DNA from 3 places in the Catonella massiliensis genome. Region 1 is predicted to be linked to each of the others. Evidence: predicted binding sites of a transcription regulator. Region 1 holds the regulator's gene; each other region holds the start of a gene.
What was found. Region 1 encodes HrcA, which represses chaperone genes, less so after heat shock. Its sites were predicted from a motif close to TGTTAGCACTCNNNNNNNNNGAGTGCTAACA; they were not measured.

Region 2: htpG (molecular chaperone HtpG) is a predicted target of HrcA. The motif match lies at 6,197-6,227, and genes of this name have one in related genera.
Region 3: groES (co-chaperone GroES) is a predicted target of HrcA. The motif match lies at 2,632-2,662, and genes of this name have one in related genera.

The regions. Positions count from the first base shown of each region.
Region 1 is NZ_JAEPRJ010000001.1:1,331,936-1,344,710, forward strand. Features, by position in the region: gene ffh (signal recognition particle protein) at 1-407, opposite strand, end outside; gene ylxM (YlxM family DNA-binding protein) at 419-775, opposite strand; gene JJN12_RS06000 (hypothetical protein) at 905-1,654, opposite strand; gene dnaJ (molecular chaperone DnaJ) at 1,774-3,042, opposite strand; gene dnaK (molecular chaperone DnaK) at 3,226-5,094, opposite strand; gene grpE (nucleotide exchange factor GrpE) at 5,166-5,747, opposite strand; gene hrcA (heat-inducible transcriptional repressor HrcA) at 5,762-6,862, opposite strand; gene queA (tRNA preQ1(34) S-adenosylmethionine ribosyltransferase-isomerase QueA) at 7,075-8,100, opposite strand; gene JJN12_RS06030 (methylglyoxal synthase) at 8,104-8,583, opposite strand; gene JJN12_RS06035 (diacylglycerol/lipid kinase family protein) at 8,589-9,506, opposite strand; gene JJN12_RS06040 (prephenate dehydrogenase) at 9,523-10,614, opposite strand; gene JJN12_RS06045 (DUF5704 domain-containing protein) at 10,863-12,775, opposite strand, start outside.
Region 2 is NZ_JAEPRJ010000001.1:1,880,563-1,888,789, reverse strand. Features, by position in the region: gene JJN12_RS08550 (GntR family transcriptional regulator) at 373-1,494, shown strand; gene JJN12_RS14770 (hypothetical protein) at 1,507-1,905, shown strand; gene JJN12_RS14765 (L-arabinose isomerase family protein) at 1,911-2,948, shown strand; gene JJN12_RS08540 (L-ribulose-5-phosphate 4-epimerase) at 2,959-3,654, shown strand; gene JJN12_RS08535 (xylulokinase) at 3,669-5,270, shown strand; gene fsa (fructose-6-phosphate aldolase) at 5,516-6,169, shown strand; gene htpG (molecular chaperone HtpG) at 6,350-8,227, shown strand, end outside.
Region 3 is NZ_JAEPRJ010000001.1:2,023,279-2,036,053, forward strand. Features, by position in the region: gene JJN12_RS09055 (leucine-rich repeat domain-containing protein) at 1-505, shown strand, start outside; gene groL (chaperonin GroEL) at 627-2,255, opposite strand; gene groES (co-chaperone GroES) at 2,307-2,591, opposite strand; gene JJN12_RS09070 (nitroreductase family protein) at 2,743-3,255, opposite strand; gene JJN12_RS09075 (hypothetical protein) at 3,343-4,518, opposite strand; gene pckA (phosphoenolpyruvate carboxykinase (ATP)) at 4,677-6,281, opposite strand; gene JJN12_RS09085 (cyclodeaminase/cyclohydrolase family protein) at 6,540-7,145, opposite strand; gene JJN12_RS09090 (acyltransferase) at 7,138-7,806, opposite strand; gene JJN12_RS09095 (C39 family peptidase) at 7,819-9,264, opposite strand; gene JJN12_RS09100 (DNA topoisomerase) at 9,372-11,390, opposite strand; gene radA (DNA repair protein RadA) at 11,390-12,736, opposite strand; gene JJN12_RS09110 (endosialidase) at 12,736-12,775, opposite strand, start outside.

The sequences.
Region 1 (12,775 bases):
GCAACAAGCAAAGGCTTTCTTGTACCTTTGAACTTCGCAGCAAGCTTAGCTGTGGTAGTTGTCTTACCTGCACCCTGTAGACCACACATCATTATAACTGTTATTTCCTGAGTTGGTTTTAAGGTAAGTTCAGTTTTCTCAGAACCAAGTAGGGCTGTCATTTCTTCATTTACTATTTTTATAACCATCTGACCGGGTGTTAAGGAGTTCATAACATCCTGTCCTATTGCTCTTTCTTCAACGGTCTTGATAAAGTTCTTCGCAACCTTAAAATTAACATCCGCTTCAAGCAGAGCAATCTTTACTTCTTTAAGGGCAGCTTTGACATCATTTTCATTTAGCTTACCCTTGCCGCGTAAGTTCTTAAAAACCTTTGTCAGCTTCTCTGTTAAACTGTCAAATGCCATAGCTCCTCCTTCTAGAATATATTGTAAAGTCTGTCAAGATCTATCCTTACATTTTCTTTAAGCTTCTCGTCTGTAGATTTGCTTATTGTTTCTTTAAGCATATCCAAGGTAACGGATATTTCTTCGGATTTTTTAATTAGTCCCAGTTTATTATCAAACTCTTCCAGCTGTTTGATACTTCTTTTAAGATTATCGTGTACTCCCTGCCTTGATATACCTTCTGTTTCAGCTATTTCTGAAAGAGACAGGTCTTCATGTACATAGGCTTCAAGGAGTTTGCTTGAACCCTCTTTTAATAGCACACCATAATAATCATATAGTTCGGCAACTCTAAGTCTCTCGTCAAGTATATCTGCTTTCTTTTCCATAATAAACTCACCATCTTTTTAATCCTTAGGTATTGTAACAGAAGAAAAAAGAGATGTCAAGTTTTTTTCTTGACATCATAAAACTTTTTATTAGGCTAATTCACACTCAACAACTATGTATGTCATTTTTTAATTACAACACTCAAAATTGCCATTATAAATATATGTGTCCCAAGTAATATTATCATCTATATTAAATAATTTTTTTATTTCCATAGCAAATTCGTCACAATCATCTGCTTCAAAGTATATATTCTTATATTTTTCAAATAAATTAAAAATCAAATTTGAAGAAAATTTCCTGAACGAATCTATATCCTTTCCTAAAACATAAGCAACCTCTTCATTTTCTATAAATGCCAGATTTTCTATACTGTCACCCTTTTTCTCATATACAACTTTTTCCGGAAGAATATTAAAAAAATCAGATCTTTTACCTGTCCAAGGGTTGATTTCCAGATGTGTTTTGATATAGCGTTCAAGCATTAAGTCTGCACAAACTTCAAATTCTTTACTACCTTTATGTGCAGTTATAAGTTTAATCTCATCATCTTTTTCATATAGGCAATACTCAGCCTTAGTTACTTCAACCTCGTAACAGGCTCTCTTTCGTTCAAATCCAAAATTTTCCAGCACATTTGCAACATCTTTCTTATTAGATGAAATCATAATTTGAATAGGCTTGCCAAAATAACTGCACAATCTATCTAGAATATCTGAGTTTACTTTATCAAATGATTTCACTTCATCAACCTTAAAGTATATATTCGAATTATGAAACGAGTTAAAATAATAAGGAATCTTTATTATTTCCATTCCCTCGTTTTTAACTGCAATAACTCTATTTTCTGAATTACCAGCTTCCAACAATTCATACATAAACTACCTCTTTTTGACTTATCTTTAATTCACAAACTTTATCCTAGTGGAATATTCGGCATATACAAATTTAGATAGCACCTAAAGGCACTATCTAAATTGTAATAATATATCAAATTTTATTCAAAAAAGTCCCTGCCAATGTCTTTAATATTGTCAACGAAGCTCTTCCTCTTGGAACTCTTGCCCTTCTTACCTTTTCCCTCATCTTTAGCAGCTGACGAAGTTGATTGGCTTGCATTAGGCTTTGCTTCTGCCGGATTGCCCTTTGCCCTGTATCTGGTTTCAAAGGTTTCATCAAGTTCTTCAAGGATTCTCTTTTGTTCTTTGGTAAGAGAGGCAGGAGTCTGAACTATGAAGGTAATGTAATGATCACCCCTTACGTCCTTATTTCTCAGTGTAGGCATACCCTTACCTCTAAGCCTTACTCTCGAATCTGTTTGAGTTCCAGGCTTCACTGTATATATAACATCACCATCAACTGTACTTATCCTGATATCGCCTCCAAGAGCAGCCTGTGTAAATGAAATAGGCACTGATGAATAAATATCATAACCGTCTCTCTGGAAGTTAGGGTGTGATGGAACATGTACCTCTACAAGCAAATCTCCGCGAGGTCCCCCGTTTGTACCAGGCTCTCCCTTATCTCTGATTCTGATAGCCTGTCCGTCATCAATACCTGCTGGTATGTCTACCTCTATGGTCTTTCGTCTGGTGATGTAGCCTGTACCACGGCAATCCGGGCATTTATCCTTGACTATCTTACCTGTTCCGTGACAATCAGGACAGGTCTGTACATTACGAACCATGCCAAAGAGCGACTGCTGGGTATAGGTTACCTGACCTGAACCTCCACACTTACTACAGGTTACAGGATTTGTACCTGCTTTGGCACCACTACCATGACAGGTAGCGCATTCCTCCTTCATATCAAGAGTAATCTCTTTCTTACATCCTTTTACAGCTTCATCAAATTTAATTCTAAGGCTATAGTGGATATTTGCTCCCTTTTGAGGGCTGTTGCTACTTCTTCTGCCGCCGCCTCCGCCGCCAAAGAAGTCAAATCCACCGCCGCCTCCTCCAAAGAAGCTCCCAAAGATATCTCCAAGATCTATATCACTAAAGTCAAATCCGCCTGCTCCAGGTCCGCCTCCATTACTAAATGCAGCGTGTCCGAACTGGTCGTATTGTTTCCTCTTTTCATCATCACTAAGTACTGCATAAGCCTCTGAAGCCTCTTTAAACTTAGCTTCAGCCTCCTTATCACCCGGATTGGCATCAGGATGATACTTCTTAGCAAGCACTCTGTACGCTTTCTTCAATTCATCAGCAGACGCATTCTTAGCCACACCAAGAACCTCATAATAATCTCTTTTCTGATCTGCCATATTTATCCCACTTTCATCAATTTATTTTAAACACATACAACTCACCCTATTGACCACAAACGCCTTATAACTATAACACATTTCGTTATGTATATCTATGGTAAAGTGTGATTATTTTATATCTTTATACAGGCATTGGGCTGCCGCCAAAGCTTAGTGCGACAGCCCTATTTCTATCAAATATTATACTTCTCTATAGTCTCCATCAACAACATCATCATTGCTACCTGAATTAGATGTAGTCTGACCTGTCTGTCCTCCCATATCAGGACCTGCTCCCGCAGCGCCCTGTGACTGTTCATACACCTTGGTAAAGAGGCTCTGTGCACTAGCCATAAGCTTTTCTTTAGCAACCTTAAGCTTATCAATATCTTCATCAGATACGTTGTCAGCAGGTGTAGCTTCAAGAATATCCTTAAGTGCCTTAAGGTCAGCTTCTACTGAGCTCTTATCAGCCTCTGTAATCTTGTCGCCTACATCATTAAGTGCCTTCTCTGTCTGGAATACCATAGCATCAGCATCATTTCTTGCATCAATGCCTTCCTTACGCTTCTTGTCCTGAGCCTCAAACTCGGCAGCTTCTTTAACAGCCTTATCTATATCTGCATCACTCATGTTTGAGCCTGCAGTGATTGTGATATGCTGTTCTCTGCCTGTTCCAAGGTCCTTAGCAGAAACATTTACGATACCGTTTGCATCTATATCAAAGGTAACTTCAATCTGAGGGATTCCTCTTGGAGCAGGAGCAATTCCGTCAAGTCTGAACTGTCCAAGGCTCTTGTTATCCTTAGCAAACTGTCTTTCACCCTGAACTACATTGATATCAACTGCAGACTGATTATCTGCCGCTGTAGAGAATACCTGGCTCTTTTTGGTAGGAATAGTTGTATTTCTTTCGATAAGTTTTGTAGCAACACCACCCATAGTCTCAATTGAAAGTGAAAGTGGCGTTACATCAAGGAGAAGGATGTCACCTGCACCTGAATCTCCTGCGAGCTTACCACCCTGGATAGAAGCACCGATAGCTACGCACTCATCAGGGTTAAGGTTCTTGCTTGGCTCTTTACCTGTAAGCTGTGCAACCTTTGCCTGAACTGCAGGAATACGTGTAGAACCACCAACCAGAAGTACTTTACCTATATCATTTGCAGTAAGCCCTGCATCCTTAAGTGCATTCTGAACAGGAATAGCAGTTCTCTCAATTATATCGTGGATAAGCTCCTCAAACTTAGCTCTCGTAAGGTCAAGTTCAAAGTGCTTAGGTCCTTCAGAAGTAGCTGTAATGAAAGGAAGGTTGATATTGGTTGTAGTTGAAGAAGAAAGTTCCTTCTTTGCCTTCTCAGCAGCTTCTTTAAGTCTCTGAAGAGCCATTTTATCAGTAGAAAGGTCTACACCTTCTTTGTTCTTAAAGTCTGCGATGAAGTAGTTGGTAAGTACATTATCTACGTCATCACCACCAAGCTTGGTATCGCCGTTGGTTGAAAGAACTTCAATAACACCATCACCGATATCGATGATAGATACATCGAAAGTACCGCCACCAAGGTCATAAACCATAATTTTCTGTTCTTTTTCATTATCAAGACCATAAGCAAGAGCAGCGGCTGTAGGCTCGTTGATGATACGCTTTACATCAAGACCTGCAATCTTACCTGCATCCTTAGTTGCCTGTCTTTGCGCATCATTAAAGTAAGCAGGAACAGTGATAACTGCCTCTGTTACCTTTTCTCCAAGATATGCCTCTGCATCAGCTTTAAGCTTCTGAAGAATCATAGCTGAAATCTCCTGAGGGCTGTATGACTTGCCATCAATATTTACCTTATAGTCAGTTCCCATATGTCTCTTGATAGAAGATATTGTTCTATCTGCATTGGTTACAGCCTGACGCTTTGCAGTCTCGCCCACAAGACGCTCACCATTCTTTGTAAATGCAACTACTGAAGGAGTTGTACGCATACCCTCAGCATTAGGAATAACCACAGGCTGTCCACCTTCCATAACTGAAACGCATGAATTTGTTGTACCTAAATCAATACCAATTATTTTACTCATAATAATTACCTCGCTTTAATATTTATATTTTAATGTGATACGAAACTGCTTATATTGCAATCCCGCAAATGCTAGTTAACAACTTTAACCATACTTGGTCTTACTACACTTTCTTTATACATATAGCCTTTTTGCATTTCTTCTGCTACGGTGTTTTCGCCAAGATTTTCATCTTCACCGTGCATAACTGCATTATGTATTTCAGGGTTGAACTCCTTGCCAACAGCTTCTATAGGAGTAACTCCTACATCCGCAAGGCACTGCATAAGCTGCTTATACACCTTATCTATGCCTTTAGCAAAGGCTCCTTCCCTTTCTTCTTCAGAAAGGCTGCCAAGTCCTCTTTCGAAGTTATCAATGATAGGAAGAATCTTTTCAACTATTCCCTTCGCACCTAAGTCATACATCTGCGACTTTTCCTTCTCAGTGCGCTTACGGAAATTGTCAAACTCAGCCATCTGGCGCATTAGCTTGTCATTTAACTCATCTATCTTGTTTTTATATTCTTCCTCTTTTGATGCTTCTCTTTCTTCTTTTATCTTATTTAATTCTTTTTCATCTAAAGATTTTTCAGAAACTGTTTCAGCTGAAGTTGTTTCCTCAGTATCAACATTTTCTATTTTTTCTTCAGAATGTTTCTTTTTATCTTTCACAATCTACCACCTTTCTATGTATCACTTACATAATTTACGTCATTTTTCATATCTATAAGCTTAATTGCCTTTGTAGTTTTATCCTCACTCTGATGCTTAAATATGCTATCTAACTGCCTCATAAGATTTTTAAGTGAGCCGACAACTTTAGCATAATCCATTCTTTTAGGACCGACAATGCCTATTTTGCCGTATACACCCTCTTCAATCTCATAAGTTGCAGTCACAACCGAACAATCCTTTAAGCTTTCAACATTCGTATCATTTCCTATATAGACCTGAATGCCATCGTCATTGCCATCATCCATCCTGTCTGTAAGAAGAGCACTCAGTTCTTTCTTTTCCTCGATTGTATAAAGAAGCTTTTGCATATTGTCACTATCATTAAGTTCAGGATACTTTAGAATATTCGTAGTACCACTTGTATATATTCTAAGTGAATCATCTTCAGAGAATACAGATCCTATTGCATCTATTATTCTTCCGACAAGGTTCACATATTCTCCTGCCTGTTCCTTCATCTTTGCAATAACTCCTATGTTTATGTCCTTCATATTAAGTCCAGCAAGAAATGAATTAAGCATAATATTAAGCTTAAGAAGTAAACTTTTCTCAACCGCTTCATCAAGCCTAATTATTGTGTTCTTAACAGCATTCTTTTCCAACACAATTACTATAAGGAGATTTTCTTCATCAATCTCTGAAAGCTGTATAAATTTAATATTGTTGCTTTCATATTTAGGAGCAGATACAACTGTAGTATAATTTGTATTCATTGCAAGTAAGTTGGCAACCTGTTGAAGTAAAGTCTCAAGCTTATCTGACTTTTCAATCAAATCCTTTTTAAGACTTTCTTCTTCCTTTATTTTGGTCTGCATAAGCGAATCGACATATAATCTGTAAGCATCATCCGAAGGTATTCTTCCTGCCGAAGTATGAGGCTTTACCAAATACCCCATATCTTCAAGATCAGACATCTCGTTTCTAATTGTTGCAGAGCTAAGTTTCAACTCAGAAAACTTAGATATTGTTCTGGAGCCGACAGGCTCGCCTGTCTCAAGATAGTTCTTGATGACAGCTTTAAGTATCTCAAGTTTTCTATCGTCAAGTTCCATCTCATCTCTCCTTTCTTTTAATTATTAGCACTCACTTAACTAGAGTGCTAACATCTATTAGTAAGATACCACCTTATATATAATTTGTCAATAGAAAATTGCAATAAAAATTGTGTAATATTTGTGTCCTTTAAAATAATAAAGACACTCTTCTTAGAGTGCCTCATATACATATTTTTTGATTACACCTTTATATAAGAGATTATATACTCTCAAATCAATATCATAGCATCACCAAAAGAAAAGAATCTGTATCTTTCTTTAACAGCTGTCTCATAAGCAGCAAGTACATTTTCTTTTCCTGCAAATGCAGAAACCAACATAACCAGGGTGGACTCAGGAAGGTGGAAGTTTGTTATAAGCCCATCCATAACCTTAAATCTATAGCCGGGATAGATGAAAATATCAGTTTCTCCTGTTTTTGCCGTCATACACCCCGTCTCATCTGCAACCGACTCTATGGTTCTACAGCTCGTAGTACCTACGCAGATTACTCTTCCGCCGTTTCTTTTAGTTTCATTAATAATGTCAGCTGCCTCAGCGTTTACTTCATACCATTCAGTGTGCATGTGATGATTGTTTACATCATCTACCTTAACAGGCCTGAAGGTTCCAAGTCCGACATGTAATGTTATACTTGCTATTTTTATACCCTTCTCTTCTATTTTAGACAGAAGCTCTTTGGTAAAGTGCAGACCTGCTGTAGGAGCTGCTGCTGAGCCATCATACTTAGCATAAACAGTCTGATACATTTCTTTATCTTCAAGCTTGTGTGTAATATATGGAGGGAGCGGCATTTCACCCAGGGAATCAAGTATCTCTTCAAATATGCCTTCATAATAAAATCTGACTAATCGGTTTCCTTCTTCTGCAATCTCCAAAATCTCAGCTTTAAGTCTTCCGTCTCCAAAAGTAACCCTGGCTCCGGGCCTTAACTTCTTTCCCGGCTTTACCAGGGTTTCCCACACATCATTTGCCCTTCTCTTAAGCAGCAAGACCTCAACCTTGCCGCCTGTGCCTTCCTTTTCGCCTATAAGTCTTGCAGGAATAACTCTGGTATTGTTAATAACCAGACAATCCCCCTCATTAAGATAATCTATTACATCACTAAATATCTTATGTTCTATAGCCCCTGTTTCCCTGTTAAGAACCAAAAGCCTTGATGCAGTTCTGTCCTCTAAAGGATCCTGAGCTATAAGTTCTTCAGGCAAATCATAATAAAAATCACTGGTTTTCATATACTATAAGGTCCTCGCTCTGTCAGCTATATTCTTGTTGAAATCAATTATCATATGGTCATATTCCTTATCCATCAGAGCAGAGGTAATCATAAAATCAGCGGTTGCTTTATTGGTGGCAATTGGGATATCATAAACCTGACAGATTCTTAAAAATGCTTTTACATCAGGATCATGTGGCTGTGCAGAAAGAGGATCTGAAAGGAAAACAACAAAATCAATCTTCCCCTCAACAATTTTAGCACCTATCTGCTGATCTCCGCCAAGAGGTCCGCTGTTGTAACCACGGACAGGCAGCCCAGTTGCATCTGTTATCATCCTTGCTGTAGTTCCGGTTCCCGATAGAAAGTGCTTTTCAAGAACAGCTTTGTTGTCCAAACACCACTGTATAAGCTCTTTTTTCTTCCCGTCATGCGCAATAAGTGCTATATTCTTTTGCTTTCCGATTGTGAGTGTAATAAATTCATTGTTTAAGTTTTCCATTATTCTTACCTTACCTTTACTGTTAACGCCTGTTTATGGTTTTTTATTTGAACATTTTGATGTAGTCCTCCGGCTTCGCCGTCAAGAGTCCATTGCAAGCCTTCATCTGCATCTATCTTTATGTTGCCTGAGTGAAAATGACAGATATTATCTGTTTTCATATCCATAAGGATAAATGAATTAATAATATTTTGCAAGTCAAGTGGTGACTTAGGTGTTTTTACAAATATTGCATCAAACTCTCCATCATCCAAATACACCTCAGGACCTGTAATCCCCTTAAATCCCCCAACTGACTTTGAGTTAGCCACCATACCAAATATGAAATCATCTTCAATAACATAATCATCATAGGTTATTCTTAAGTGATATGGTCTGATTTTTTGAAGGCTTTTAACTCCTTCAAGAAAATATGCTGCCTTTCCTATAACGTTCTTTACATCCTGAGAAGTCTCATAAGAAACCTCTGTAAATGCGCCAAAAGCAGCAACATAAGTAAAATAGCTATACAGCTCGCCCTGGTCTCCAACATGGAAAGAACCAATATCAACCTCTTTATACATTCCGTAGATAATAACATCTACTGCATCGGATACATCTTTTGGTATATCGAGACTTGTTGCAAAGTCATTAACTGTGCCTACAGGAATATACCCAATCACAGGGATTTTATTTCCTAGCTTTCTGGACTCCATAAGGCCTCTGGCAACCTCGTTGAATGTACCATCTCCTCCTGCACATACAAGCAAATCAAACTTATGACCCTCATTCTTAGCCATTTCATCTGCATCACCACTTCTAGCCGTTGGAAATACTGTTATTTGATAGCCCTTAAGCGACAGCTTTTCAAGGATTAAGGATATTTCCTTTCTTATATTACCTTTACCCGAATTGGGATTGTATATAAATAAAAGTTTGGGCATTATATGGCCTCCCTTTTTAATCAAAAATTTTATAATTTCTCTCTTTTATAGCCACAAGTGCAGCTTCTTTTGAATGGCTGTCATAAAATTCAATTCTAAGTACCCCGTCTGAGAACTCCCTGTTGTGCGCTATTCCAATATTTTTAATACTAATACCCTTGGCTGCAAGTATTGAAGCCATTATGGCGATTGAGCCAGGTTCATCAGGTACATATAAAAGAATTTCGTGAGAGACCGCCATATTGCTTTTTCTAAGAGGGAGAGAATCTCTGTAGTCTTTGTTACTGTCAAAAAAATGATACAGTCTTTCCTCGTCTTTATCTTCAATCAGAGTCTTTATTTCTTTAAGTTCAGTAATGTATTTATCGAGGAATTCTCCTATGCTGTCTCTATTTGTAAGGCAGATATCCTTCCACATCTTAGGAGAGGATGAAGCTATCCTAGTTATATCCCTAAATCCTCCGGCAGCAAGCATCGCAAGTAAGCCATTTTCCTCATCTGCTTTAGCTACTACTCCAACAAGTGACGAAGCAACAACGTGAGGAACATGGCTTATTGCAGCAGTTATATAATCATGCTTTTTTGCATCAATAATTATGGAAACTGCCATTGTTTCATCTACTAATTCTCTAAGTTTTGCCAGTTTAGTCTCATCAGTGTCATTAAAAGGTGTCAGTATGTAATATGCATTTTCAAACAAATGCACATTTGCGTTTGAATAGCCTGTCTTCTCTGAACCCGCCATAGGGTGTCCGCCTATGAACTGCTCTTTCATTCCAAGGTTAACAGCTTCTGTAGCTATAGCTCCCTTAACGCTGCCAACATCAGTAACTATGCAGTCTTTTTTTATTATGGTTTTAAGTTCTTTGAGATAAGATATATTGCTCATCACCGGAGCAGAAAGCACTATCAAATCACATTCTGAAAACTGTGTCAAATCAGTTACTATTTCATTCAGAACTCCGTCATCCTTAGCCAATAAAAGTTCAGTATCTTCATCTTTTTTATAATTATACGCTGTAAATATATAATCAGGATGCTTTTTTCTCCATATCTTAGCAAGTGAGCCTCCAATGAGGCCAAAGCCAATAAACCCTATTCTCTGCATATATACTCTCCAAATAAGCTAAAACCAATAGGCATAATTTCACATATAAACTCTCCAAACAAGTCAAAACTAATAAAGCTTATTTTCTGCATATTAACTCATAAAACAAGCCTATTTCTATACGTTCATTATGAAACAAGTCTGCTACAGCAATCTGTAGCAAACCTGCATCACAGGGTATCAAATACTCCTATCACCCTAAGTCAATATAAAAATGATAGCTTCAAGCCTTGGTTTTGTCAATGCTTTTAATAAACCTTTTTAACTTTGGTCCTTCTCTCCTGCCATATTTTCTTAGACAGGTCAAACACAAAGAGATCCCCGTGTAAAAATTTTATCTCATCCCCATTGATGTCTTTCTTCCTTCTTCCAAATGTTTCATATCTCCAATTGTTAAAGAACCCATCCTTTTCATTATCGGAGTTGATATAGCTTAATACCTTTTTCCCGTCTTTTAAGGTAGAAATGTCTGCTAAGACAGTAAGATAGCCGGATTTAATCCAAAAATCTTCATCAAAATATATAAATGAATGCTTTTTCATATACCCTTCGAGGTTGAATCCCTTTTTGCAGACATATATCCTTTCCGGTAAAGAATATTCTCCCCTCCATCTCTGCAGGTTCATATTACTTCCCGCCGCCAAAAGCTGCTTTGGCAGTAGTGCCTTATCATACCTGTACAAGCCAATATCTCTATCTCCTACTTTAGTAAAATGAATGTTACTATTGTCTCTTTTACCTCCAACCTTTATTAAGCCCAGCTTCTTATTATCTTTACCAGACACCTCTTCATAATAAATATCAACAGGTATCCTGCTTCCTGCCTTTGTGTCAATAACATAAAAGTCAAAATCCATCCTTATGCCGTATGCTTCACCAATATAATTCCCTATGGTTGTCATCTCAAAGGAAACCGCATATCCCTTCTTGAAGGCTCCCTCATTGGTAAACTTAGGATTATCACCTTTGATAAGAGGTAAATTGTATAGTCTAACACCCTTACCAAAGACAAATTGCTTATTCCTTCCTTCCCACATTGATGTATTTTTAACATCTAATAAGGTAAAATCTATGAGTCTGCCGCTTACTTCCACATTGATTTTATTTTCAGCTATATAATTCTTATACGAAAGATTGGCATATTCTTCAGCATCTGAATTCGATATATGATTTAGAGCATAGGCTCTTACTACAACAATGTATTTCCCCTCATTAACTGTCATAGGAAGATGAAAAACCGTATTGCCGCTCACTGTTATTGGCTCATTTGCAAAATAGGTTTTACCATCCACTTCAACTTCAAAAGGAAAAACGACTTCCTTTTTCAGTGTATATTTTGAATAATCCCTTTCACCATACCCCTTTATATCCAAGTGGTTTCCGACTGTTTTGATGTCAATACCAAAGTCCTTTTCAAGCACAAGCTGGTATAAAGACTTGTCGGGCTTTATCAGCTGGCACCACTTTCTGGCGTCTTCGATACTGTAATCGCAGACCACAGGAGTATGCACCTTAACCGGATTTACATCATCAATATCAAATACCAGACTTGTTTCTCCTTCAGGATTTACGCTGTCGCTAAGCGTGTAAAATACTTGCCCACTACTTTCGTAAATACCATTTTGTACCTGTGTATCTATCGTCTTTCCATCTTCATACAGTACTTTATCACTTATATTCTTACCCTTTGTTGCCGGTTTCACGGGCTTTGGCGCAGATTTTCTTACTTCCTTATCATCCATAATAAGCTCATCATCTATGACAAGACGGTCATTTTTAACCATCAGGTCACCTATATGAGATTCAACAGCAGATGAAGGATTATAAGGCGGTATAGTACGCCCTTTTGCCGATTTATCTCCCAGATGAACTGATGTTAGGCTTTCAAGTGGTGGCTTTACATGCTCATCAAATGATAAGCCTGTAATATACTCTACTTTTGGTGTAACTGGCTCTTTTGGCATCATCATACTTCCTGTATCAGGTATAGCGGCATTAACCAAAACCGCGCCATCAAGCGTATACACCAAAAGACTGTCAATATACCAATATGAATACTTCCTTTGAACTGTGGTTAGATAATCCACTCTCTTAACTTTAGAATGGCGTTTACGCTTTTTACCCTTGCCTGTTGTCCAGTGCAGATGCCAATTAATATAAC
Region 2 (8,227 bases), 550 kb from region 1:
TCTCAACTATTTAAGATGGAATATATGGATTAAACTAAGGCTTATTTTGTAAACTAATGCATATTTTATGAGAATTATGATAGGCGAAGCTGTGGCAATCCTGTACCATAGCGTGCCAAATACTTTTGCCCCTCATGTAAACTTATAATAAGTGAACATAGGCTATAGTGGGCTTTAAACCTGTGGATAAAGTGAGGAAAATGTTGAAAAAATCACTGGAATAGGATATATTCATTTATATAGATAATGCTCATTTGATTATTTTAAAAAGTCTATTTAAATACAACTTTTATACTTTTAAAATTAAATTCCCTTGCTTTACTTAGTAGACAATATTATTATGAAAATAAAGAAATAAAGAGGTGGTTCATTATGTCAAATGTTTTGGATAAGTCCGGAAATGACAGCCTAAAGTATCGTAAACTCTACAACTGGGCGCATACCCTTATTCTTAGCGGAGTGATAAAGGATGGGGAGAAGTTCCCATCGGAGCACGTGCTTGCGAAGAAATTTGGCTATTCAAGACAGACAGTAAGGAATGCGCTAAAGCAGCTTGAACAAGAAGGACTAATTACAAGAGTAAGAGGAAGCGGCACCTTTGTTTCTTACAAAAATGCAGAAAGTGACAAGGAAAAGAAGCATATAGGACTTATTCTTAGCTACTTTTCAGATTATCTCTTCCCGCAAGTGTATGAGGGAATCAGGTCGGTTCTTGAGGAGAAAGGCTATTTCATAGATGTGGCGGTTACCAAAAACAGACTTAATGATGAGGCTATATACTTAGAAGGATTTTTAAAAGCAGGGGTATCGGGGCTTATAATAGAAGGTACCAAGTCAAGCTTTCCAAATCCTAATATAAGACTTTATAAGGAAATAGTGAAAAAGAAAATACCAACAATATTCATACATAACCACTACTCAAATCAGAACTTTAGCAGTATAGAGATGTCGGATGCGGAGGCGGGCTATGAGCTGACCAAACACCTTATAAAGAACGGACATAAGAGGATAGGAGGGATGTTCAAGTATGACGACATCCAGGGTCAGGAGAGGTATAAAGGTTTTATAGGGTGTCTTTCGGACTATGGGGTCAAGTTTGATGATGACTATATCAGATGGTACTCAACTAAGGATATGGCGGAGAAACAAAGAGACAAAATATTTGCAAAAACATTTAGAAAAGCAAAAGATTGTACAGCTATGATAATGTACAATGATGAGATAGCCTACTCTTATCTGGATTTCTTAAAAGATAAGGGGGTATTAGTACCAAGGGACTTATCAATGGTTTCGTTTGATGATGCCAGGCTTGTAGAAAATGAAAGCCTTAAGATTTACTCTGCTGTGCACCCAAAGGCTGAGCTAGGGATGACTGCGGCAAAGAAGTTGATAAAAATGTTGACAGACAGCCATTGGCAGAATAAAAATTACTCCCACAGATTTCCCGTCGTACTTAACGATGGTAATTCTGTAAGGGACATAATAGAAAAATAACAGGAGGGAATAATGATGGAAAAGTTATATTTTGTTGTAGGTTCACAGGATTTATACGGTGATGAGTGCCTTAAGCAGGTGGCAGATGACAGCAAAGAAATGGCTGAATTCTTAAATGAAAAGCTAAAAGGGATAGTAGAGGTAGAACTGCTTCCTACAGTTGAGACTTCAGAGATTTGTATAAATAATCTCCGCAAGGTGTCAAATGATGATGACTGTGTAGGTGTAATCACCTGGATGCATACATTTTCACCTGCGAAAATGTGGATAAAAGGCTTGCAGGAGCTTAGAAAGCCTCTTCTCCACCTTCATACTCAGGCAAATGAAAAGCTTCCTTATGACAGTATAGATATGGACTTTATGAATCTCAATCAGGCTGCACACGGCGATAGAGAGTATGCCTCATTTTAGCAAGAATGGGAATCACACACGAGGTTGCAGCGGGATTTTACAAGCATTCAAATGTAATTGCTAAGATTAAACGTTTTGCAGAGGTATCTAAGGCTATAGCATTTTCAAGGAAACTTAAAGTCGCTTCCTTTGGTAACAATATGAGAGAAGTTGCTGTTACTGACGGCGATAGGGTAGAGAGCCAGATTAAATACGGCTGGGAGTGTAATTATTACGCAATTGGTGATATAGTAGATATAGCAGCTAAGGTGTCAAAAGAAGAAATCGATGCTAAGATGAAGGAATATGCTGACAAATACACTATGGCTACCACAAACACAGAGGCTGTAAGTGAGCAGGCAAAGTATGAGGTAGCTATTGAGAAGTTTTTAGAAAAGAATAAAATTGGAGCCTTTGCAGATACCTTCCAGGATTTACACGGGCTTAAGCAGCTTCCGGGACTTGCTGTACAGAACCTTATGACAAAGGGTGTTGGCTTTGGTCCGGAGGGAGACTACAAGATATCAGCCATGTCAGCTATACTTATGAAGATGGCTGAGGGTAGGGAAGGCGCTACAGGCTTTATTGAGGACTACACCTATGACCTTACAGAGGGAGAGGAGCTTGAGCTTGCTTCTCATATGCTTGAGGTTCCACCAGCATTTGCAGCCACCAAGCCTGAGATACAGGTTCATCCACTTGGAATAGGCGGGAAGGATGATCCTGCAAGACTTGTATTTGATGGTGTTACTGGAGATGGAATTCAGGTAACAATGGTGGATATGGGAGATAGATTTAGAATTATATGTGCAGATATAGAACTTGTAAAACAGCCTAAGCCAATGCCTAAGCTTCCTGTGGCAAGGATTATGTACCGACACAAACCTAATTTTAACATCGGAACTTCAGCCTGGTGCTATGCAGGAGGTGCTCATCACTCGGTGGTATCTACAGCGCTTACAAGGGATGATATAGCTATGTTTGCAAGGCTTACAGGCACAGAACTTATTACAATTGGTGATGACACCACAGAAGCTGATTTACAGAAGTTCTTTATGAAATAAGGAGGCCGTTATGCTAAACGAGCTTAAACAAAGAGTTTACGAAGCCAATATGCTTTTACCAAAATATGGTCTGGTTACCTTTACCTGGGGTAATGTATCTGGCATAGACAGGGAGAAGGGACTTGTGGTTATAAAACCAAGCGGAGTGGAATATGATAAACTAAGACCTGAGGATATGGTTGTAGTTGGCCTCGATGGAGGCAGGGTGGAAGGAGAGCTCAACCCTTCCTCTGACACCAAAACCCACATTGAACTCTACAAGGCTTTTCCAAATATAGGTGGAATAGTGCATACTCATTCTCCTTATGCAGTAGGCTTTGCGCAGGCAGGCGAGGACATACCTTGCATGGGTACCACCCAGTGCGACTATTTCTATGGGAATATACCTTGCATAAGGCATCTTACCAAGGAGGAGATAGATGAGGATTATGAGAAGAATACCGGTCTTGTGATAGTAAAGGCCTTTAATGAAAAGAATATCAATCCTGACTATGTTCCTGCCTGCATCTGTAAGAGCCACGGCCCATTTTCCTGGGGAAAGACACCTTTTGACGCTGTGCATAACGCGGTAGTTATGGAGGAGGTAGCCAAGATGGATATCTTTGCTAAGATAGTAAATCCTAAGGCGGAAAATGCTCCTGCTCATTACCTTGAGAAGCATTTTACAAGAAAACATGGACCAAATGCGTACTATGGGCAGAAGTAAGAAATGGAGAGAATATGGGAAATGAAGCGATTTGCAGTGAGAAGTCTAGGCTTATAAAACAAGGGAGGACATCCCTTGGTATAGAGTTTGGCTCAACCAGGATAAAGGCTGTACTTGTTGATTTTAGCGGAGAGGTTCTGGGTGTTGGTGTCTATGACTGGGAGAACTCTCTTAAGGATGGGATATGGACTTACCCTTTAGAAGAAATCCACGCAGGGCTTAAAAAGTGCTATACTTCTCTAAGAAAAAATGTAGAAGAAAAGTATGGAGTTACCCTGAAAAAAATAGGCTCAATGGGCATAAGTGCCATGATGCATGGACTTATGGCATTTGATAAAGAGGGAATGCTGCTTACACCTTTTAAGACTTGGAGAAATAGCGATACAGAGGATGCTGCGGATGAACTGACCAGGATTTTTAACTTTAATATACCTCTTAGATGGACTATAGCCCACATTTATCAGGCAGTTCTTGATAAGAAGGACTATGTGAAAGAGCTTGAATTTGCTGTAACATTAGCTGGATACATACATTTTAAGCTCACTGGAGAAAGAGTTATAGGTGTAGGAGATGCGGCCGGTATTTTTCCTATTGAAAATGGGAATTATAATGAAAAGATGATTAAAGACTTTGAAAAGCTGGTTCTGGATAAGGGTTACCACGTAAAGCTTATGGAGCTCTTTCCTAAGGTGCTCTCAGCAGGAGATAATGCAGGTAGTTTGACATCTGAGGGAGCAGCATTTCTTGATGAAAGCGGAAACCTGGAGGCAGGAGTACCTCTTTGTCCGCCTGAGGGAGATGCAGGAACGGGAATGGTGGCTACCAACTCGGTAGCTGTAGGTACAGGAAATGTATCTGCAGGCACATCCATTTTTGCCATGCTTGTGCTTGAAAAGGGCTTATCAAAGCTTTACAGAGAGATAGATATGGTGACTACACCAGACGGGTACCCTGTAGCTATGGCACATGCTAATAACTGTACCTCAGACTTAAATGCCTGGGTGAATATATTCAAGGAATTTGCAGAGCTTTTTGGAATAAAGGCAGATATGGGTGAGCTGTATGGCAAATTATATAATGCTTCCTTAAGCGGAGATAAGGACTGTGGGGGACTTCTTTCTTATGGCTATTATTCGGGGGAGGGTATAGTCCACCTGAATGAGGGCAGGCCATTGTTTGCAAGAATGCCTGAGAGTAAGTTTAACCTTGCAAACTTTATGAGATCTCATCTATATGCTTCACTTGGAGCGGTTAAGATTGGGCTTGATATTCTCCTTAAGGATGAAAAGGTTAAGGTGACTAAGATTATGGGGCATGGTGGGCTCTTTAAGACACCTCTGGTTGCACAAAGCTACCTTGCAGCAGCAGTAAATGCTCCTGTTACGGTTATGGATACTGCAGGAGAGGGAGGCCCTTGGGGAATGGCTGTACTTGCGTCTTACCTCATAAATAAGGATAACATGAGCCTTTCTGAGTATCTGGAAAAGATAATATTTAAGGATGCGAAAGGAACTACCATAGAGCCTGATGTTAGAGATGCAGCAGGACTTGAGGCTTATATGGAGAGGTACAAGGCAGGGTTAGAGGTAGAGAAAAGGGCTGTGGAAGTGTTATAAGGATAAATATGAGTCTGTGGCAGGGTGGTTGCATTTGTCACAGGCTCTTGAAATATTGAAAAATCATAAAAATCAGGTGTAAAAGTTATTGAAAAGTCATGAAATTTTGCCTCAAAGGTTATTGAAAAGTCACAAATTCTATGCAATAATGATACTATAAAGTCATGGATAGGCCTTACTCAGTAGCATAAACTCATTTACCCCATGGTAAATGTAAGTTAAAAATATCAAACGGAGGGTATACTATGAAGATTTTTGTGGACACAGCCAATGTAGAGGACATAAGGAAAGCAAATGACATGGGGGTTATTTGCGGAGTTACTACCAATCCTTCTCTTATCGCAAAAGAAGGGAGGGACTTTAGGGAGGTAATTAAAGAGATTGCTTCCATTGTAGACGGACCAATCAGTGGAGAGGTTAAGGCTACAACCACCGATGCGGAAGGCATGATAAAAGAAGGCAGAGAGATAGCTGCTATTCATAAGAACATGGTTGTAAAGATTCCTATGACTGTAGATGGTCTTAAGGCTGTTAAGGTACTTGCTACTGAAGGGATAAAGACCAATGTAACCTTAGTATTTAGCGTAAATCAGGCTATACTTGCAGCCAATGCAGGTGCAACCTATGTGTCACCTTTTGTTGGAAGACTGGATGACATCAATCAGCCGGGTATTGACCTTATCCGCCAGATAGCAGAAGTATTTAGTATATATGGATATGAAACAGAGATAATAGCAGCATCCATCCGCAATCCAATCCATGTTACAGACTGTGCTCTTGCAGGAGCGGACATTGCAACCATACCATATAAGGTAATTGAAGGTATGACAAAGCATCCTCTTACAGACCAGGGGATAGCAAAGTTCCAGGCAGACTATAAGGCTGTATTTGGTGAATAATTGACGAAAAATGAAGGAAATATATTTTGTTAGCACTCAATTAAAAAGAGTGCTAACAAAACCTTGACAAAGCTTTAAATCAGTATTATTATATTAATCGAGCAGTTAATAGCTGTTCGATTTTTAGCTTTTAAACGACTAAATATCAAAAATACAAATAAATATACGAGGTGATATACTATGGGAAATATTGAAAAAGGTTCATTATCAATTACTTCGGAAAATATATTTCCGATTATCAAAAAATGGCTCTACTCCGACCACGATATCTTTTTAAGAGAGTTGGTGTCAAATGCCTGTGATGCTATAACCAAGCTTAAAAAGTTGGATGGAATAGGGGAGTGGAAGGCTCCTGAGGACAATAAATATAGAGTGGATGTAATCACAGACAGCGAAGCAAAGACCATAACTGTCATTGATAACGGTATCGGTATGACTGCTGACGAGGTGAAGAAGTACATCAACCAGATAGCATTTTCAGGTGCTCAGAGCTTCCTTGAGCAGTATAAGGACAAGACAAGTGAGGAGCAGATTATAGGGCACTTTGGACTTGGTTTCTACTCAGCATTTATGGTAGCAAGAAGAGTTACTATAGATACTCTTTCATATAAAGAGGGAGAAAAGCCTGTACACTGGGTATCAGACGAGGGCATAGACTTCACTATGGAAGATGGCGACAGGACGGAGCGTGGTACCAAGATTACACTTTACTTAAATGATGACTGTTACGAATTTGCCAATGAATACAGGGTTAAGGAAATCTTAGAGAAGTACTGTTCTTTTATGCCTGTTGAAATCTACTACACCAATGCAAATGCGCTTAAGGCTGAAAAGACTGAGGTGGTGGATGGCAAGGAGGCAGAGAAGAAGGAAGAGGCTCCAAAGCCAATCAATGATATTCATCCGATTTGGGCTAAGCATCCTAACGAAGTAAGTGAAGAGGACTATAAGGAGTTCTATAGAAAGGTATTTAGAGACTATAAAGAACCGCTTTTCTGGATTCACCTGAATATGGACTATCCTTTCAACCTCAAAGGTATCCTCTACTTCCCTAAGATAAACAACGAGTACGAGGCAGCAGAGGGAACCATTAAGCTCTACAACAACCAGGTATTTATAGCAGATAACATTAAGGAGGTCATCCCTGAGTTTCTGCTTCTCTTAAAGGGTGTAATTGACTGCCCTGACCTGCCTCTGAATGTATCTAGAAGTGCATTGCAGAATGATGGATTTGTTAAGAAGATATCAGACTACATAACCAAGAAGGTGGCTGAGAAGCTTTCAGGGCTTTGCAAGACAGACAGGGAAAATTATGAGAAATACTGGGATGATATCAGTCCTTTCATCAAGTACGGCTGCTTAAAGGATGATAAGTTTGAGGAGAAGATGAAGGAATTCATCCTCTTTAAGGACTTAAACGACAAGTATGTAACCTTTGATGACTATGTAAAGACTATAGAGCCTGAAAAGGTCGAGGAAGAAAAGACTGAAGAGGAACAGAAAGAAGACGGTGCAGAGACTGAGCCGGAGAAGCCTAAGAAGATAATCTACTATGTGACAGATGTGCGTGAGCAGAGCCAGTACATCAACATGTTCAGGGAAAATGGATTAAATGCCGTTATACTTGAACACAGGATAGACCAGCCTTTTATCAATGCTCTTGAGATGAAGAATGATGACCTTAAGTTTGAGCGTATCGACTCCAAGGTAAATGCTTCTGCAAAGAATGAGCTTCCTGAGGAAGAGGTAAAGGCTATGACAGAGAGCCTTTCGGAGCTATTTAAGAAGGCGCTTGATAAGGAGAAGCTTGAGGTTAAGGTTGAAAGCCTTAAGAATGAGAATGTTTCTTCTATGATAACCGTATCAGAAGAAGTACGCAGGATGCAGGATATGATGAAGCAGTATGGTATGGGGGCTATGGGAGATTCTCCTTTTGAGATGGGAGAGGTTCTTGTGCTTAACAGCAACAATGTGCTGGTTAAGTATCTTCTTGACCATAAGGAGGAAGCTGATAATGATAAGGTAAAGCTCTTCTGTGAACAGCTTTACGACCTTGCA
Region 3 (12,775 bases), 690 kb from region 1:
GGCAAAGCTTCCTAAGCTTAAAACAATAAACTTTGGATACGGAAGCATTGCCCACTATGGAGATTATACAGATGTATTCTCACTGCCTCAGGTAACAAAAATAGTTAGCTTCTCTCCGAAATCAGATGGTTCAGGCATTAACTACATTATACTCTCTGTAAAGAGCTTAAGGGATAATAAAGTCCTTAAGGAGCTTGATCTATCAGGAACTGAGATTTATAACAATGATGTAGACAAGGGAGGCACTGATAAGTTTGGTGTATATGCCAATAAGTTTCTCTCTCATTTCCCTAATCTTAAGAAGCTTAACCTGGCAAATACCTATATAGAAAATCTTGACTTTGTAGATAAGATGCCTTTACTTGAGGAACTTAACATTTCCGGAAATTATGTGACTGATGTATCTAAGCTATTAAAGCTTAAGAAACTTAAGAAACTGACCTGCGATACGGATATGATTAAGAATCTTGATTTGCTGCCTAAGAGTGTGAAGGTAAACCAGTAGTATCATTAATGATACACGGACTGCTTCGTGCTTCGCACTCTCGCAGTCCTACAACGAGAGAAAAAGCCCCCACCCTCAAGCGAGCTTGTGGTGGGGGCTTTCTCTCTCTATTCTTGTATCATTACATCATTCCCATGCCTGGGGCGCCCATTCCTGCTGGGGCTGCTGGGGCAGCTTCTTTGATGTCTGCCACAAGGCTTTCTGTGGTAAGAAGTGTGGAAGCTACGCTTGTAGCGTTCTGGAGTGCACTTCTTGTTACCTTTACAGGGTCAAGGATACCAGCCTTTACAAGGTCTACATAGTCTTCTTTAAGTGCATCAAAACCAAATCCTGCCTTGCCTTCTTTTACCTTGCTGATGATAACTGCTCCTTCAAGTCCTGCATTGGCAGCTATCTTAAATAGTGGAGCCTCAAGTGCCTTAAGAACTACCTTAGCACCTGTCTTCTCATCTCCTTCAAGTGAAGCAGCAAGCTTCTCTACATCCTTTGAAGCGTGGATATAAGCTGAACCACCACCTGCGATTATTCCTTCTTCTATAGCAGCCTTGGTAGCTGCAAGAGCATCTTCCATACGGAGTTTATTCTCTTTCATTTCAGCTTCTGTAGCCGCACCTACACGGATAACTGCAACACCGCCTGCAAGCTTAGCAAGTCTTTCCTGAAGCTTCTCTCTGTCAAAATCAGAGGTTGTTTCTTCTATCTGGCTTCTTATCTGAGCAACTCTTGACTTAATAGCCTCTGAATCGCCCTCGCCATCAACTATAATTGTATTTTCCTTCTGAACCTTTACGCTCTTAGCACGTCCAAGCTGCTCAAGTGTAGCATCCTTAAGCTCAAGTCCTACCTCGCTTGAAATTACCTGTCCGCCTGTAAGTACAGCGATATCCTGAAGCATTTCTTTTCTTCTGTCGCCATATCCAGGAGCCTTAACTGCAACTACATTGAAGGTACCACGAAGCTTGTTGATTACAAGTGTTGTAAGAGCCTCACCTTCAACATCCTCAGCGATTATAAGGAGTCTTGCTCCCTGCTGTACAATCTGCTCAAGAAGTGGAAGTATATCCTGAATGTTGCTTAGCTTCTTATCTGTGATAAGGATGTATGGATTGTCAAGAACTGCTTCCATCTTATCCATATCTGTGCACATATATGCTGATACATAACCTCTGTCAAACTGCATACCTTCTACAAGGTCAAGCTCAGTCTTCATAGTCTTGCTCTCTTCAACAGTGATAACACCGTCCTTGCTTACCTTTTCCATAGCATCTGCAACAAGTGTTCCTACTTCATCATCACCTGCTGATATAGCAGCTATTCTCTGTACGTGATCCTTTCCCTTTACTGGAGAGCTCATCTTTGAAATAGCCTTTACTGCACACTCAGTAGCCTTCTTCATACCTTTTCTAAGGATGATAGGGTTAGCTCCCGCAGCGAGGTTCTTCATACCTTCATTTATCATAGCCTGAGCAAGAACTGTAGCTGTAGTTGTACCATCACCTGCTACATCGTTGGTCTTAGTTGCAGCTTCCTTTACAAGCTGTGCTCCCATATTTTCAAACTCATCAGGAAGCTCTATCTCTTTTGCAATTGTAACACCGTCATTGGTAATAAGTGGTGCGCCATAGCTCTTGTCAAGAACTACGTTTCTTCCCTTAGGTCCCAAAGTTACGCTAACTGTATCTGCAAGCTGATTAACACCAGCTTCAAGTGCTTTTCTAGCCTCTGTACCAAATTTAATCTCTTTTGCCATTTTCTTTCTCCTTACATATATATAAAATATTCGTAATCAGATTGTTTTTACTTATTCAACAACTGCAAGAATGTCTGACTGCTTAACTATGATATACTCTTCATTCTCAAGCTTTACATTGGTTCCTGCATATTTAGAATAAATAACTTTCTGTCCCTTTTTAACCTGCATACTTACTTCTTTACCGTCTATTACTCCGCCAGGACCTACAGCAACAACTTCAGCCTGCTGTGGCTTCTCCTGAGCCTGATCAGGTAATATAATACCTGACTTTGTGGTCTCTTCTGCCGCTATCTGCTTTAATACAACTCTGTCGCCTAATGGTACTAATTTCATCTTAGTTCCTCCTTTATATTAAATCATTATGAATTCATATTATTAGCACTCTTTCTATGTGAGTGCTAAACTATAATCATATAATAACCTCTTTTATATATTTTTGCAAGTAGTTTTTTAAATTATCACAAAATTGTCACAATTAAAACATCTACCGAACCATTACTGCTTCTTCCACCGCCCTCCTTACTGTATGTCTCTCGGAAGGCTTAGCCTCAGCAGCAGGATAGCCTACAGGGAAGATGGCTATCAGCTCGTATCCCTTCATCTCAGGAAATTCCTCCTTAAGTAAAGGCGCATCAAAATGTCCTACCCAGGTAGTACCCAGTCCAAGCTCAGTTATCTCAAGCATCATATGTGTAGCTACTATGGTGGCATCTACCTCGGCAAAGTTGTGGTTATCAAACTTCCTTACCCAGGCCTCATCCTCTTTGGCACCAACCACGAAGAATACTTCTGCTCCAAACTGATATCTGTTTGCCTTTGCAAGCTTTTCCTTAGCCTCAGTGCTTTCTATAAGCCATATCTTGTAAGGCTGCGCATTGGTTGCAGTTGGAGCAAGTATGCCGGCTTCGATGATTTTATCAAGCTTCTCCTTTTCAACCTTCTTATCACTTAACTGTCTACAGGAATATCTCTCTCTTGCCAGTTTTAGAAAATCCATAGTTACCTCCTAATATAATCAGTATAATTCTTATTTTAATCAAGCCCCAAAAGTATCAAATCAATTGGGGCTTGGCTACATTAGATATTATTTTTTAACAAACTTATACTTAAGAGAATACTTATTGCCTATAGGGCTGTTGCCAGAAATTCCATATATCCTAACCCATACATTCTGACCTTTTTTAGCCTTAAATGTATAACTTTTGTCACTCATAGTAACCTTGGATACAGCTTTCTTTGACTTATTATTTACAAAAACCTCTACCTTGTAAACATGTTTTACATTGTCGCCTGTATCTATGCTTAGCTTGTATTTGCCGGTCTTTGCTGCCTTAAAGGTGAAGTAGTCTTCATCAGAGCTGTTTATAATATTGGCATACTTAGTTCCGCTAAACTTATTTGCCTTTTTGAAGCTTCCGTTATTCTCGGCTTCCCATTTACCACTCTTTACGGTATTTACCTTCAACTTGTATTCAACCTCTACCGGTGCAAAGGTACTTACGGCAAGCTTAGGATGGATTCTTATGTATATTTTCTGTCCCTTTGCCAGAGGCAGCTCAGGAAGTGTTACGTCATTTGTGATGCCTGCCTCCTTGTATACAAGGCTTTTATTTTTATCATATATCTCCAGATTCCAGCCGCCCAAGATCTTACTAGGAACAAAATCAAGTATTTCAAATGAAACCTTGGTATAGCCACTCTCTGGTATCTGATATACAAAATAATCCTCATCATCCTTATTTAAGATACTTCCTTTGACAGCGCCTCCTGTAGGTATCTCGTTGGCATCAACGTACTTATTATTATTCTCAGTTTCATAGTCACTGTCTGCATAGGTGTGGAAGTTTAAGTTATATTCCACTCCTTTGGGCATAAACATAGAAGATTTGATACCGCTTTCAACAGAAATGTACACGGTTTTCCCCTTGGCGAAGGCAAAGTTCGCGCTGGTAAACTGAGTTTTTATCCCAGACACCTGGTATAGCTCTTCCTTATTTTCATCATATACCTTGAGTGTCCAGCCGTTATTTACCTCATCCTTTTTGGCCGCATCAAAGTTCAAGGTTATGTTCTGATATCCCTTTTCGTCAATAACCGCCTTATACATATTGACCTGATCCTTGTCCTCTATGCTTCTTACCACATTGAGATTAGGCGTAATATCTTCTGAGGTGGTTTCTGCCTTTACTAAGCCGAATACTCCGAGAGAAGCCACTAAAAATGCGCCCCCAAAGGCAAGTCCCATTAGCTTTTTTTTCATAAATACCTCCAATCAAGCACGAACAATTAAACAACATATAACTATTTAATTATACCTTTTTCGTGAAAATATTCAACACTAACAGGGCAAAAAAATATCCCCTCCCTGGTCACCCCGAGGAGAGGATAAAGCTACTGTATATATTATTTAGTTTCTAATTAAAGCTTAGGACCTGCTGCAACAAGTGCCTTACCAGCCTCGTTGTTCTCATACTTGGCAAAGTTCTTGATGAATCTTCCAGCAAGATCTTTTGCCTTCTCATCCCACTCAGAAGCATTTGCATAAGTATCTCTAGGGTCAAGAATATGTGTATCAACACCTGGAAGCTCTGTAGGAACTTCAAAATCAAAGTAAGGAATCTTCTTTGTAGCAGCCTTGTTTACATCACCATTAAGGATGGCATCGATGATACCACGTGTATCCTTGATGGATATTCTCTTGCCTGTTCCGTTCCAGCCTGTATTTACGAGATAAGCCTTAGCTCCGCTCTTCTTCATCTTCTTAACGAGCTCTTCAGCATACTTTGTTGGGTGAAGCTCAAGGAAAGCCTGTCCGAAGCAAGCTGAGAAGGTAGGTGTAGGCTCTGTGATACCACGCTCTGTACCTGCAAGCTTAGCAGTAAATCCTGAAAGGAAGTAATACTGTGTCTGCTCAGGTGTAAGGATAGATACAGGAGGAAGTACTCCAAAAGCATCTGCTGAAAGGAAGATAACGTTCTCTGCAGCAGGAGCAGCTGATACAGGGCGTACAATCTTCTCAATGTGGTCGATAGGATAAGATACACGAGTATTCTCTGTTGTGCTTCCATCCTTAAAGTCAATCTTGCCACTTGCATCTACAGTTACGTTTTCAAGAAGAGCATCTCTTCTTATAGCATTGTAGATATCAGGCTCAGATTCCTTGTCAAGGTTAATAACCTTAGCGTAGCAACCACCCTCGAAGTTAAATACTCCATTGTCATCCCAGCCGTGCTCATCATCACCGATAAGGAGACGCTTAGGATCTGTTGAAAGTGTGGTCTTACCTGTTCCTGAAAGACCAAAGAAGATAGCTGTATGCTTTCCGTCCATATCTGTATTAGCAGAGCAGTGCATTGAAGCCATACCCTTAAGTGGAAGATAGTAGTTCATCATAGAGAACATACCCTTCTTCATCTCTCCGCCATACCAGGTATTGAGAATAACCTGCTCACGGCTTGTGATGTTGAATACTACAGCTGTCTCAGAGTTAAGGCCTAACTCCTTATAGTTCTCAACCTTAGCCTTAGAAGCATTGTAAACGATGAAATCAGGCTTGAAGTTCTCAAGCTCTTCTGCGGTTGGCTTAATGAACATGTTGGTTACAAAGTGAGCCTGCCAAGCAACCTCAACGATGAAACGAACTGCCATTCTTGTATCTTTGTTAGCACCACAGAATGCATCAACTACGAAAAGACGCTTGTTAGAAAGCTCTTCCTGAGCAAGCTTCTTAACTTCATCCCAAGCTTCCTTTGAAGCAGGGTGGTTGTCATTCTTATACTCAGGTGTTGTCCACCATACAGTATCCTTAGAATTCTCATCCATAACGATGAACTTATCCTGAGGAGAACGACCTGTGTAAATACCTGTCATTACGTTAACAGCGCCAAGCTCTGTTACCTGTCCCTTTTCATAACCTGTAAGACTCTCCTTGGTCTCTTCTTTGAAGAGCTCATCATAAGAAGGGTTGTGAACGATCTCTGTTGTTCCTGTAATGCCATACTGTGTTAAATCAATCTTTGCCATTCTGTTGTACCTCTTTCTTTGTGTTATATTGTTCTTTTATGCTTACAAACCATTCCCTGCTTTAGACTTATTTACAGTCAATTTAAAATAAATAAGACTTAAAGAGTGAATAATTTGAAATCAAACGAGAAATTTTTAAAACTTTCCCTAGTGTGATTATACACTAAAGGCTCTAAAAAATCATCAAACTAAACAGCAATATTTTTGACAAAATTTTTGCAACAATTGGTGCTTTTATTGGATATTTTTTCAGTTGTTTTATTTATCCTTTAACTGCTTTACGATATTCTCATATACTTCATCGGCTTTTTTAGCATAATGAAGCAGCCTCTCAGCCTTTTCTTCAATTTCTGTGGCTGTCTTTTCATCCTTCATAAGCGCTGCATTGACCACTACATTCAGATAAGCTGACTTAAGGGCTGCCTCCGCAAACTTAGCACCTACTCCCACGTCACTTACCACAAGTACGCTTGTTTTATCTGAAAAAATAATAAGAATGTCAATTACCTCTTTAATTGCCTCCATCATCTTAAGAGGAGGGGTTGCGGCGCTTACAAGGGCTTTTTCTATTAGTTCTTCATCCCTTGGCTTTACTTTATAGGCTTTGTTTATCTCTCCAAAGCCTGCGGCGTCCTCTTCTATAAGCTCAAGGAGGCGGAGTCTAAGCTTTTCTGCTTTTTTAAGGTTAGCATTTAGTTCATCTGAATATTTGGCATACTTTTCCTTACCTATAGTAAGGTTTGCCGCCATTGCACCAAGAGACACGGCTAGGGCACCAACAAGGGCTGATGCTCCTCCGCCTCCTGGTACAGCCTCCTTGCTAAAAAGCTTCTCTGAAAATTCATTAAGACTTAAATCACGCATTTTTAGCCACAATCTCTCCTTTTTTCTTGTATATACTGTTCGCCGGAACTACTCCTCTCACCATCGAAAGAGGGTAGACGTTAGAATTTCTTCCTATCACAGTTCCGGGATTAAGCACGCTATTGCAGCCTATTTCTGCGTAGTCGCCGAGGAAGGCTCCTACCTTTTTAAGTCCCGTCTCAATGCTGCCAGTCTCAGACTTAATGACTACATTTGTCTTATCAGCCTTCACATTGCTTGTGATGGAGCCTGCTCCCATGTGAGAATGATAACCTAGAATGGAATCTCCCACATAATTATAATGTGGTACCTGGACATCATCAAATATTATCACATTTTTAAGTTCAACAGAGTTACCTACCACACAGCCATTGCCTACCAGCGCACTTCCTCTTATAAAGGCACAATGCCTTACCTCGGTATGTTCACCTATGATGCAAGGACCTCCAAGGAAGGCTGTAGGAGCAACTTTTGCAGACTTAGCCACCCAGACGTCTTCTCCTCTTTTTTCATAAACACTGCTATCAAGGCTTTCTCCCAGTCGCACTATGAGCTCACTTATTCCTTTTAGTGCTTCAAACGGATAGGTAAAGGAGTCCAAATAGTCTGATGCCATAGTTTTAGTAAGGTCAAAAAGTTCGGTGATTTTTATATTCTCCATATAAACTCCCTTCTATTTCTTTTCTTGTAGGATAAAGCTCTTCTTTCCTGTAAGTTTATATAATTCATTAGCTGTATCATAGCTTACCGACCTATATCCCGAAATGCTGTCCGTTAGATAAAGAAGCTCCTTCTTCCTATCATATCCGGATATAACCATTGTATGGCTTGGGAATACGTACGGAACCCCTCTTACTTTGGCAGTATGAGGTTCTTTATTGTCTATGGTGAGCCATACTATGACGGGATTATTATTTAATACTTCCTCTTCCAGAAGTTTCTTAAGTGTTTTCCCGGTAGTGTCTACTGCAACATATTTTTTTGATTTGTTCTTCTTAAAATACTTATTCACAGCCTTAACCAAAACCGGTGGATTGGCAAGATAGCCCTGCTGCTTTTTATTTGAAGGATCACCCAGATAGTATTTATCAAATAAATTTTTAATCTTAGTGACTCTCTTATCCCACAGATTTATCATATCCAGATATTTTGATATGAATTCCGATTCTTTTATCTTAAATCCAAAGTGCTTTAAGACAGCTACAGAAGCATAGCTTTCACAGCCCTCAGGATAATCGGGACTCTGATAACTAAGAGGTATATCCAGTTTATTTTTATGATTCTTAAAAAAATCTACTTTTAATATACCTTCGGTTATCTCATCATTTGATTTTACGCTATATTTATAGCTTCCGTTCTTTGATACCACAATTTCAAATTTTCTCTTACCTTTACCTGTCTTATCAGGCTCTATCTTCTTGCCGTTAAATATCAGTGAACTGTCAACATCATCAGATTGCATCCTAAGTACTACCTTAGTTCCTGCAAAAACTTTTTTCTTAGGAATACCTCTGAATACAACTCCGGACTTTGATTCATTATCAGATTCTAATGAGCTTATTTCAAAATATCCATCATATTTCAAATTGTTACGAGAACTAATATAATAATTATATTTTTTATTCTTAAGCCCCGCAAGTTCAAATTCAATCTTCAGCTCATTTTGTTTCTCCAAGGGAAGTGTAAAATCAAGGTCTTCGATATATAAGACATCTGCGAGTGCAAGCTCTTCCACCCCGTTTACCACTTCATCTCCAAGGTTAAAGTCCAAAATAAACTTAGCTGTATTTTTAGACTTGCTGTTTTTCCTGATAAGCTTTATGCTCATATAAGCGGTCTCACTTGGTCTTATATCCCTTATGTCCTTGTCGTCTATCAGGTTTTCTTCCTTGTCCTCTTTTACTATTTCTTCAGTATTTTTATTGTCTTCCTTACTTTCTTCGCTTATTTCGACTTTAATCTGCTCATTTTCAGCCGGACTTTCCCCGGCACTGTAGTCAGTATCCGGATTTATTTCAGCTGCAAGTGAACCTATGCTGTTAAAATAACTGCCTCCGGTAATAGTAATAAACATAAAGATAGTAATTGTAAAAATAACCTTTGTTAAGCTCTTTATCATATCCTGCCCCTCTATTTGTTATCCAAATTACTCACAAAGCTGCTTGTAAATTCCGCAATCAAGCCATAGGCTTTATGCCGCGGCAATTTGGACTCATGATAATTTTGTTATTTTTGCAATTTCTTTATAGTTTCAAGCCTGTTACCGAGTTCTCTGCTCAGGTCTTTAACTTTTATATTGTCAATGTACTTTCTTACATAGGTATTAAGTGTTTCTTCGTATTTATCAGTGCTTATCTCCCCGGCCTCTACTCCCGACAACCCCTTTTCCCAGCTTGCTGTCATTTCAGGATTTAGCATAGCAGGTATGGCCATATCTGCAACCTCATACACCATTTCCCCAAAAAGCATAGGTGTAAGTATCTGCGTCTTTTTATTCAGAGCAAGATAGCCTATTTTTACAAGCTTTTCTATGATCCCTGCCCTTGTAGCAGAAGTACCTATACCCGCTCCCTTGATGGTTGCCCTAAGCTCTTCATCTTCTATGAGCTGGCCGGCGTTTTCCATGGCAAGTATCATAGAGCCTGAGGTATAGCGCTTTGGCGGAGTTGTCTTTCCTTCTTTAGTTTCAAGCTTATTAACGGAAAGAGGACTTCCCTTTGTAAGTGATGATAGAAGATTTAATAAAGCCTCGTTATCTGAAACCTCATCGGCTGCATCCCCTGTATCAGAGCTCTCGTCCTTCTTATCCTTTTCTTTAGACGGAAAACCCACTACTTCGAGATAGCCTTTTTCTTTAAGCACCTTCACATAAGAATAAAATTCCTCGGTAAAATCTCCTTCTTTATGCTTAATTCCGGTCACAAGACTGACTTTATCATAAATTGCAGGAGGATAGAAAATTGCTAAAAACCTCCTAACTATTATATCGTAAATTTTCTGGTTTAATTCACTCTGCTTAGCAATTTCTTTTAGATTCCCTGTAGGAATGATGGCATAGTGGTCTGTAACCTTCTTATCATCCACATACTGCGTCTTCTCAAGTCCCTTGTATAGCCCTTCATCCCTTATTTTAAGCACAAATTCACTTACAGGCTTGTATGCATAGAGACCGCTTAGATTCTTGGTTATCTCCCCTGCTACCGCCTTTGTTATCACCCTCGCATCAGTTCTTGGATATGTGGTAAGCTTCCCTTCATAAAGCTCCTGAACTGCTTTAAGAGTGGCATCGGGGCTTATATGAAATCTCTTGGTACATTCTGCCTGAAGTTCAGCCAGATTAAATAACAAAGGTGCTTTCTTCTTTTCACTGGTCTTATCCTTCTTCAAAACTACAGCTGTAGAATAGTCTAGTTCAGCTATCAGCTTTTTAGCATCTTCTTCCTTCTTAAATCCCTTTTCATTGTAAAGCAGAGGGCTTTCAAAGTATTTACTTGCCTTGCCTGACTTCCACTCCCCTAAAAAACTTGCACCCTCAGCACCAAAGCTTCCTGATATCTTATAAAAATTCGTCTGAACGAAGTTCCTTATCTCTCTTTCCCTGCGCACCACCATACCAAGCACACAGGTCATAACCCTGCCTATGGCTATGGCAGAGTACTTCTTAGTACCTGCCTTATTGTTTAAGAGGGAGCCATACTTGACTGATAAGGCTCTTGAGAAATTGATGCCCATGGCATAGTCTTCTATCCCTCTCATAATGCCAGCTCCGGCGAGGTTGTCATAGGCAGATATAGGCTTTGCTTCCCTCATGCCACGCTTTATCTCATCTTCGGTAAAGGAGTCTATCCATACTCTTCTTTCTTCTATTCCTTCTCTTACTCCACCGAAGTTTCTGATAAGCCTGATGATGACCTCTCCCTCACGCCCGCTGTCGCCTGCATAGAGGATGGTGTCTACTTCTGTAGAATTCATAAGGTTATGCACCACATCATACTGCTTCTTTACACTTGGAATGACGGCATACTTATAGGTCTTTGGCAGAAACGGCAGGTCATCAAGCTTCCATTTGTTGTATTTCTCATCATAATCCCCGGGATAGCACATTTCTATAAGATGCCCTACACACCAGGTAATTATGTATTCATTACTGCTATATGCCCCCTGTCCCCTCTTTGGGACTCCAAGTATGTCCGCATACTCTCCTGCTACCGATGGTTTCTCAGTTATAATCAGCGTTTTACCCATTATATTATATCCATTAACTCCCTTACATTACTTACCGGTAATACCTTAAAAGGCAGGTCCTTTGTATAGTTTACCTTTGGTATGATGACGAGGTTCTCACCAAACTTGGCTATTTCTTCAAGTCTTAGCCTCGCAAGATTTACCCCTCTTACTTCTCCTGTAAGTCCTACCTCTCCAAAAGCTATAATCTTTCCCTTACTTTCTCTGTTTCTATAGCTTGATATAAGGGCAGCCACTATGGCAAGGTCAAGAGCAGGCTCATTTATCTTAAGCCCTCCTGCAACATTTACATAGGCATCACAGTTACCAAGATTAAGCCCCAGCCTCTTCTCAAGTACGGCTATCAAGATATTTACCCTGTTATAATCTGCTCCCGCTGTGGTTCTCTTTGGAAAGTTAAAATTGGTCTGGCAGACGAGAGCCTGTACCTCAACAAGGATTGGCCTGCTGCCCTCCATAGTGCAGGCAACCACAGAGCCCGGTGCATTTTCAGGCATACCTTTTAGCATATATTCTGATGGGTTTGCTACCTCTCTAAGCCCGGTCTGCCCCATGTCAAATACTCCCACCTCATTGGTCGAGCCAAAGCGGTTCTTGACTGCACGAAGTATTCTGTATGAGGCTACATCTTCACCTTCAAAATAAAGTACGGTATCCACCATGTGTTCAAGAGTCCTAGGTCCTGCCACAGTACCCTCCTTGGTCACATGGCCTACAATGAAAACGGACACTCCAAGGCCTTTTGATATGCGAAGCAGGGTAGAGGTTACCTCCCTTACCTGAGATATGCTGCCCGCAGCAGAGTCAGCCTTAGATGAATACATAGTCTGAATCGAATCCACTATGACAACCTCAGGCTTGCCATTTTCTATAGCCGCTTCTATCTTTTCTATATCTGTCTCACAATAAAGGAGCATGTCAGAAGACTGTCTGCCAAGCCTCTCACTTCTTATGGCAATCTGCCTCTCAGACTCCTCTCCCGATACGTAGAGTACGGATACGTTTTTGTCAGAAAGCTTGGCGCACATCTGCAAAAGCAGGGTTGACTTACCTATGCCGGGATCTCCTCCTACAAGGACGAGGGAGCCCTTTACTATACCGCCTCCCAGTACCCTGTCAAGCTCTGATATTCCCGTAGTTACACGCTCATCGCTTTCAAGTGATACATCCTTTATCTTAATCGGCAAAGAGGCAGCCACGCCCGGTTTCAGGCTGCTGCCTCCTTTCTTTATGGCCGGAGCTTCCGAAAAAGCGTTCCAAGCCTTGCAGACAGGGCACTGGCCGAGCCACTTAGCCGACTCATAGCCACATTCCCCGCAAAAAAATACTGTTTTACTCTTTGCCATTATGCCTCTTTTACAACTACCTTCTTAGCAGTATCTTCT